Variovorax paradoxus: one gene and its partner. The main gene of each other region encodes a partner of the protein of the gene in region 2 in a complex. Links are inferred from orthologs where the notes say so. Each region holds a gene or a part of one and is shown on either strand. Other genes may lie near its edges.

Region 1 (3,889 bases), 2.7 Mb from region 2 along the record:
GGACGGCGAACTGCGCCTCCTGGTGGAAACCGTGGTGCCCGCCGACCTGGCGCCGGGCCTGCACCGCACGCGCCTGGACGACCGCTCGCTGTACGACGTGCTGCGCCGCCAGTACGGCCTGCGCCTGGTGCGCGCCGAACGCTGGATCGACGCGGTGCTGCCCGACGCCGACACCTGCCAGTTGCTGAACCTGCCCACGCCGGAGCCGCTGCTGCGCATCGAGTCGATCGCCTACGGCGCCAACGGCAGGCCGCTGGAGCACTACCGCGCGCTGCACCGCTGCAAGACCAGCCGCCTGCACGTGCAGACGACGACCTGAGCGTCTTTCCGGGCCCGGAGGCGGCTACAGCAGCCGCTTCAGATACCGCCCCGTGTGGCTCGCCTCGTTCGCCGCGATGTCTTCCGGCGTGCCTTCGCCCACCACCGTGCCGCCGCCGGCGCCGCCTTCGGGGCCCATGTCGATCAGCCAGTCGGCCGTCTTGATGACGTCGAGGTTGTGCTCGATCACGACGATGGTGTTGCCCGCGTCGCGCAGCTGGTGCAGCACCTTCAGCAGCAGCTCGATGTCGGCGAAGTGCAGGCCGGTGGTCGGCTCGTCGAGGATGTACAGCGTGCGGCCGGTGTCGCGCTTGCTGAGTTCCAGCGCGAGCTTCACGCGCTGCGCCTCGCCGCCCGACAGCGTGGTGGCCGACTGGCCGAGCTTGATGTAGCTCAGGCCCACGTCCAGCAGGGTGCGCAGCTTGCGCTCGATGGTCGGCACGGCCTTGAGGAACTCGTGCGCGGTCTCGACCGTCATCTCCAGGATCTGCGCGATGTTCTTGCCCTTGTAGAGCACCTCGAGCGTCTCGCGGTTGTAGCGCTGGCCGTGGCAGACCTCGCAGGGCACGTACACGTCGGGCAGGAAGTGCATCTCGACCTTCACCACGCCGTCGCCCTGGCAGGCCTCGCAGCGCCCGCCGGCCACGTTGAAGCTGAAGCGGCCCGGGCCGTAGCCGCGCTCGCGCGCGGTGTTGGTCTCGGCCATCAGCTCGCGGATGGGCGTGAACAGGCCCGTGTAGGTGGCCGGGTTGCTGCGCGGCGTGCGGCCGATGGGGCTCTGGTCGACGTTGATGACCTTGTCGAAATACTCGATGCCTTCCACCGATTCGTGCGCGGCCGGTTCTTCATGCGCGCGGTACAGCGTGCGCGCCACGGCGGTGTAGAGCGTGTCGTTCACCAGCGTCGACTTGCCCGAGCCGGAGACGCCCGTCACGCAGGTCAGGAGGCCGACCGGGAAGGCCACGCTCACGTTCTTCAGGTTGTTGCCGGTGGCGCCGACCACGCGGATCTCCTGCAGGTCGGTCTGCGTGGCCAGGTGGGCGGCCTCGCGCGCGGCGCGGCGCTCGGCGGCGGGGCTCTGCGGAAAGCGCGAGGGCTTCTTGCCTTCGTTGAAGGCGGGCTTGCTCACCACCGGCAGCCATGCGGTGCGGTGCCTGGGCACCTCGATCTTGCGCGTGCCCGACAGGTACTGGCCGGTGAGCGAGTCGGGGTTGGCCGACACCTCGGCATAGGTGCCCTGCGCCATCACGCGGCCGCCGTGCACGCCGGCGCCGGGGCCCATGTCGATCACGTGGTCGGCGGCGTGGATCATGTCCTCGTCGTGCTCGACCACGATCACGCTGTTGCCGATGTCGCGCAGATGCTTCAGCGTGCCGATGAGGCGGTCGTTGTCGCGCTGGTGCAGGCCGATGCTGGGCTCGTCGAGCACGTACATCACGCCGGTGAGGCCCGAGCCGATCTGCGACGCGAGGCGGATGCGCTGCGCCTCGCCGCCCGAGAGCGTCTCGGCGCTGCGGTCCAGGCTCAGGTAGTTCAGGCCCACGTCGTTCAGGAATTTCAGGCGCAGGCCGATTTCGCGCACCACCTTGTCGGCGATGTCGGCCTTGGCGCCGCGCAGCTTGAGCGTCTGGAACCAGGCCAGGGAGTCGCGCAAGGTGAGGTGGCTGAGCTCGAAGATCGCCATGCGCGGCGGCTCGCCGCCGTCGGCGGGACGTGCCGATTCATCGACCAGGAACACGTTGCGCGCTTCGCGCCGCAGCCGCGAGCCGCCGCAGTCGGGGCAGGGCTGCAGGTTGCGAAAGCGCGCGAGGTCTTCGCGCACCATCACCGAATCGGTCTCGCGGTAGCGCCGCGCCATGTTCGGGATGATCCCTTCGAAGGGATGCTTCTTCGTGAGCTTCTTGCCCGCGAAGTTGCCCGACTCCATGGTGTAGTTGAACTTGATCTCTTCGGCCGCCGAGCCGTGCAGCAGCACCTGCTGCACCGATGCGGGCAGCGACTCGAAGGGCGCGTCGACGTCGAACTTGTAGTGCTTGGCGACGCTCTCGATCATGCTGAAGTAGTAGCCGTTGCGGCGGTCCCAGCCCTTGATGGCGCCGCTGGCCAGCGACAGCGACGGGAAGGCCACCACGCGCGCCGGGTCGAACACCTCGCGGTGGCCCAGGCCGTCGCAGCTGGGGCAGGCGCCCACCGGCGAGTTGAACGAGAACAGGCGCGGCTCCAGCTCCGACAGCGAGTAGTGGCAGATCGGGCAGGCGAACTTGGCGTTGAACAGGTGTTCCTTGTCGGGCGCGCCCTCGGCGCCCAGCTCGAGCGCGATGGCGCGGCCCTCGGCCATCCGCAGCGCCGCCTCGAAGCTCTCGGCCAGGCGCTGCTGCATGTCGGGGCGCGCGCGCAGGCGGTCGATGACGATGTCGATGTCGTGCTTCTCGGTCTTCTTGAGCTTGGGCAGGTCGTTGTATTCGTAGGTCTGCCCATCGACGCGAAAGCGCACGTAGCCTGCGGCCTGCATCTCGGCGAACAGCTCGACGAACTCGCCCTTCTTCTCGCGGGCCACGGGCGCCAGGATCATCAGGCGCGGCTCGTCGGGGATGGCGAGCACGGCGTCCACCATCTGCGACACCGTCTGCGCCTGCAGCGGCAGGTGATGGTCGGGGCAGTAGGGCGTGCCGGCGCGCGCGTACAGCAGGCGCAGGTAGTCGTGGATCTCGGTCACCGTGCCCACGGTGGAGCGCGGGTTGTGGCTGGTGGCCTTCTGCTCGATGCTGATGGCGGGCGACAGGCCCTCGATCACGTCGACATCGGGCTTGTCCATGAGCTGCAGGAATTGCCGCGCATAGGCCGAGAGGCTCTCGACGTAGCGCCGCTGCCCTTCGGCATACAGCGTGTCGAAGGCCAGGCTCGACTTGCCCGAGCCCGACAGGCCGGTGATGACCACCAGCTTGTTGCGCGGAATGTCGAGGTCGACGTTCTTCAGGTTGTGGGTGCGCGCGCCGCGGATGCTGATGCGCTGCTGCGCCAGCACCGCGCCGAGGTAGGCGTCGCGTTCGCGTTCCGCGTCGCGGGCGCGTTCTGCTGCTTCAGCGGCTTCTGCCGCGGCTAGTTCAGTGGCTTTGGAATTCAAAGGGGGCGATCGTCCGAGGGCAACCGGACATGATAGACCGCCGGAGAATTCATGGCGAGCGGGCGGGTTCCGGCGGCCTGGGCGCGGGGGCTTCCGGCGGCGGGTGCACCGGTTCGGCGGCTCCGATGGCCCGCCCGACCATGTATTCGGCCAGGGTGTCGTACAGCGGGCGGCTGATCATGCGGGAGACCAGGCTGGCCAGCATGGCCGCGGCCATCAGGCTCAGAACCATCGAATGGCCGTCGACCATTTCCATCACGATGATGAAGGCGGTGAGCGGCGCCTGCGTCACCGCCGCCAGGAAGGCGGCCATGCCCAGGGCGATGAGCGCCGGGCCGAGTTCGCTGCTGCCCAGTTGCGACACCGCGTCTCCGATGCCCGCGCCGATGGACAGCGCCGGCGCGAAGATGCCGCCCGGCACACCGCACCAGGCCGTGAGCCAGGTGG
Region 2 (4,237 bases):
GGCTGGAACTGACGAGGCAGCGCGCCGCGTCGTGCACCAGCACCCAGTCGTGCGCGCCGGCGCCCTTCTGGCGCAGCGCCGCGAGGCCGTTGCGCACCGTGGCCGCCCGGGTCAGGCCGCCCACGCGCAGCAGGTATTCGTTCTCGGCGGGAAAGCGCGGCAATGCGGCATCCACGTCGCGGTCGTCCGGCGACACCACCAGCGCCAGCCCCGCGAAGCGGCCCGACAGCGCCCGGAAGGCCTCCAGCGTGTGGGCCACCATCGGCAGGCCGGCCAGTCGCTGGTACTGCTTGGGCTGGGTGGACTGCGCATGGCCCGCGCGGTGGCCGGAACCGGCGCAGGGGATCAGCACGAAAAGTCGGGAAGAAGACATGAGGTCCTGTACGGGCGGGCCAATGGCCGACAAGCGGATGAAGGGCCGCCATTCTAGAATTGCCCTTCGCACACCCCTCGCCAGCCGGCGCGGGGTGTTGTGCATTTCCTAAGCGTTCCATGGACCTCCCCCACCTCACGGCGGGCAAGCGTTTCACGCTGCCGCGTCCCCCGTTGTCGGCCGATGCACTGCTGCTGGCGCAGCTGGCCATGCGCGAGAAAGCTGCCGGGCGCGCCACGGCGATGTTCACCGCCGATGCCAACGACGCCCAGCGCCTGATCGACGAAATCGCCTTCTTCGCGCCCGAGCTGCGCTGCGCCCTGTTCCCCGACTGGGAGACGCTGCCCTACGACAGCTTCTCGCCCCACCAGGACCTGATCAGCGAGCGCCTGGCCACCCTCTGGCGCATCAGCCAGAAGGAGGCCGACGTGGTGCTGGTGCCCGCCACCACCGCGCTCTACCGGCTCGCGCCACCGGCCTTCCTGGCCGGCTACACCTTCCATTTCAAGGCCAAGCAGAAGCTCGAGGAATCGAAGCTCAAGGCCCAGCTCACGCTGGCCGGCTACAGCCATGTGACGCAGGTGGTGAGCCCCGGCGAATACGCGGTGCGCGGCGGGCTGATCGACCTGTTCCCCATGGGCTCGCCGGTGCCCTTCCGCGTCGACCTGTTCGACGACGAGATCGACTCCATCCGCACCTTCGACCCCGACACCCAGCGCAGCCTCTACCCCGTGCCAGAAGTGCGTCTGCTGCCGGGGCGCGAGTTCCCGATGGACGAAGACGCGCGCGGGCGCTTCCGCGGCCGCTGGCGCGAGCTGCTCGAGGGCGATCCGACCAAGAGCCGCATCTACAAGGACATGGGCAACGGCGTGGCAACGGCCGGCATCGAGTACTACCTGCCGCTGTTCTTCGACGAGACGGCCACGGTGTTCGACTACCTGGGACCCGACGCCACCGTGGTGTTGCACGGCGACCTGGAACCCGCGTTCCAGCATTTCTGGCAGGACACCAACGAACGCTACCGCCTCGTGCGCGGCGACCCGGAGCGCCCCGCGCTGCCGCCCGAGGCGCTGTTCCTGAACGCCGAGCAGTTCTACCAGCGCGCCAAGCCGCACGCACAACTTGCCATTCGCGGCGACGTCCCCACCGAGGCACCCTACGCCGAGTTCGACAGGCTGCCGCCTTTCGCCGTGGTGCGCGGCGCCGAAGACCCGCTGGTCGGCCTCAAGGCGCACATCGCGAAGACGCCGCACCGCGTGCTGCTGATCGCCGAAAGCGACGGCCGCCGCGAGAGCCTGCTCGACTTCCTGCGCGCCAGCGGCGTGAATCCGCCGGCCTTCGACTCGCTGGCCGAGTTCGAAGCCTCGGCCGACGAAAAGGTCGGCATCGCCACCGCCGCGCTGGCCTCGGGCTTCGCCTGGCGCGAGCAAGGCATCGACCTCGTCACCGAAACCGAGCTGTTCGCCACCGCGCCCACCACGCGCCGGCGCAACAAGAAGCAGGAGCAGGTCAGCGACGTCGAAGCACTCATCAAGGACCTGTCGGAGCTGAATGTCGGCGACCCGGTGGTGCACACGGCGCACGGCATCGGCCGCTACCGGGGCCTGATCCACATGGACCTGGGCCAGGGCACCGACGCCGAAGGCAAGCCGCTGCTGCAGGAAATGCTGCACCTGGAGTACGCCGACAAGGCCACGCTCTACGTGCCCGTTTCGCAGCTGCACCAGATCAGCCGCTACACCGGCGTCAGTGCCGACGAGGCTCCGCTGCACAAGCTGGGCTCCGGCCAGTGGGAAAAGGCCAAGCGCAAGGCTGCCGAACAGGTGCGCGACTCGGCCGCCGAGCTGCTCAACATCTACGCCCGCCGCGCCGCGCGCGAAGGCCATGCCTTCCGCTACTCGCCGGCCGACTACGAGGTATTCGCCAACGACTTCGGCTTCCAGGAAACCGCCGACCAGAAGGCCGCGATCCACGCCGTGGTGCAGGACATGATCTCGCCCCAGCCCATGGACCGCCTCGTGTGCGGCGACGTGGGCTTCGGCAAGACCGAGGTTGCGTTGCGCGCCGCCTTCATCGCCGTGACCGGCGGCAAGCAGGTGGCCTTCCTCGCGCCGACCACGCTGCTGGCCGAGCAGCACTACCAGACGCTGGTCGACCGCTTCGCCAAGTGGCCGGTGAAGGTGGCCGAAATGAGCCGCTTCCGCTCGGCCAAGGAAATCACCGCCGCCGCCAAGGGGCTGGCCGAGGGCCAGGTCGACATCGTGGTCGGCACCCACAAGCTGCTTTCGCAGTCGGTCAAGTTCAAGAACCTTGGCCTGCTCATCATCGACGAGGAGCATCGCTTCGGCGTGCGCCACAAGGAGGCGATGAAGGCCATGCGCGCCGAGGTCGACGTGCTCACGCTCACCGCCACGCCGATTCCGCGCACGCTGGGCATGGCGCTCGAAGGCCTGCGCGACCTGAGCGTGATCGCCACCGCGCCGCAGCGGCGCCTGGCCATCAAGACTTTCGTGCGCAACGAAGGCACCGGCGTGATCCGCGAAGCCGTGCTGCGCGAGCTGAAACGCGGCGGGCAGGTCTACTTCCTGCACAACGAGGTCGAGACCATCGAGAACCGCCGCCAGAAGCTGGAAGAGATCCTCCCCGAGGCCCGCATCGCCGTGGCCCACGGGCAGATGCCCGAGCGCGAGCTCGAGCGCGTGATGCGCGACTTCGTGGCGCAGCGCTACAACCTGCTGCTGTGCTCGACCATCATCGAGACCGGCATCGACGTGCCGACCGCCAACACCATCGTGATGAGCCGTGCCGACAAATTCGGCCTGGCGCAGCTGCACCAGCTGCGTGGCCGCGTCGGCCGTTCGCACCATCAGGCATATGCCTACCTCATGGTGCCCGACACCGAGGGCCTGACCAAGCAGGCGGCGCAGCGGCTCGACGCCATCCAGCAGATGGAAGAACTGGGCTCCGGCTTCTACCTAGCCATGCACGACCTGGAGATCCGCGGCACCGGCGAAGTGCTGGGCGAAAGCCAGAGCGGCAACATGACGGAGATCGGCTTCCAGCTCTACAACGAGATGCTCAGCGAGGCCGTGCGCGCGCTCAAGGCCGGGCAGGAGCCGGACCTGCTGTCGCCGCTGTCTGTTACCACCGAAATCAACCTGCACGCCCCCGCCCTGCTGCCCGACGACTACTGCGGCGACGTGCACCTTCGCCTGTCGTTCTACAAGAAGCTCGCCACCGCGAAGACGCCCGACCAGATCGACACGCTGCTCGAAGAAATCGTCGACCGCTTCGGCAAGCTGCCGCCGCAGGCGCAGACGCTCATCGACACGCACCGCCTGCGCGTGCTGGCGCGGCCGTACGGCGTGGTGAAGGTCGATGCCGCGCCCGGCATCATCAATATCACCTTCAAGAAAGACCCGCCGGTGGATGGCATGGCCATCATCCAGCTGATCCAGAAGAACAAGCACATCAAGCTGGCGGGCAACGAAAAGCTGCGCATCGAGCGCGAACTGAAAGAACCCAAGGAACGGGCCCAGATGGTGCGCGACGTGCTGCGCAGCCTGGGCCAACCCACCGTCAAGGAAAACGTCACCGCATGAGCGCCACCCAAGAAATCTCCCCCGGCCTGGTCATCCAGCGCGTGAAGCCACCGCTGAAACTGGCCGACTTCAAGCTGATCGCGTTCGACATGGACTCGACGCTGATCAACATCGAATGCATCGACGAAATTGCCGACGCTGTCGGCAAAAAGGCCGAGGTGGCCGCCATCACCGAAGCCACGATGCGCGGCGAGATCAAGGACTTCAAGGAAAGCCTGCGGCGCCGCGTGGCCCTGCTGAAGGGCGTGCCGGTCGAGGCGCT

What was found.
Region 1: the proteins of mfd (region 2) and uvrA are in contact, whole or in part, in a crystal structure (PDB 4DFC), measured with the Escherichia coli proteins. The link is inferred for Variovorax paradoxus from one-to-one orthologs.

Annotation. Positions count from the first base shown.
Region 1 is NZ_CP091716.1:938,953-942,841, forward strand. What follows is about bases 144-3,810. They hold uvrA (excinuclease ABC subunit UvrA), read right to left. Parts: upstream 3,443-3,810; coding sequence 344-3,442; downstream 144-343. Other genes in these bases: L3V85_RS04645 (GntR family transcriptional regulator), read left to right, coding at 144-319; L3V85_RS04655 (chloride channel protein), read right to left, coding at 3,492-3,810. In the rest of the region: more of L3V85_RS04645, read left to right, coding at 1-143; more of L3V85_RS04655, read right to left, coding at 3,811-3,889. UniProt on the Escherichia coli protein: The UvrABC repair system catalyzes the recognition and processing of DNA lesions. UvrA is an ATPase and a DNA-binding protein. A damage recognition complex composed of 2 UvrA and 2 UvrB subunits scans DNA for abnormalities.
Region 2 is NZ_CP091716.1:3,637,584-3,641,820, reverse strand. The notes cover bases 161-4,175. They hold mfd (transcription-repair coupling factor), read left to right. Parts: upstream 161-492; coding sequence 493-3,975; downstream 3,976-4,175. Other genes in these bases: serB (phosphoserine phosphatase SerB), read left to right, coding at 3,972-4,175; ispD (2-C-methyl-D-erythritol 4-phosphate cytidylyltransferase), read right to left, coding at 161-373. Outside these bases: more of ispD, read right to left, coding at 1-160; more of serB, read left to right, coding at 4,176-4,237. UniProt on the Escherichia coli protein: Couples transcription and DNA repair by recognizing RNA polymerase (RNAP) stalled at DNA lesions. Mediates ATP-dependent release of RNAP and its truncated transcript from the DNA, and recruitment of nucleotide excision repair machinery to the damaged site.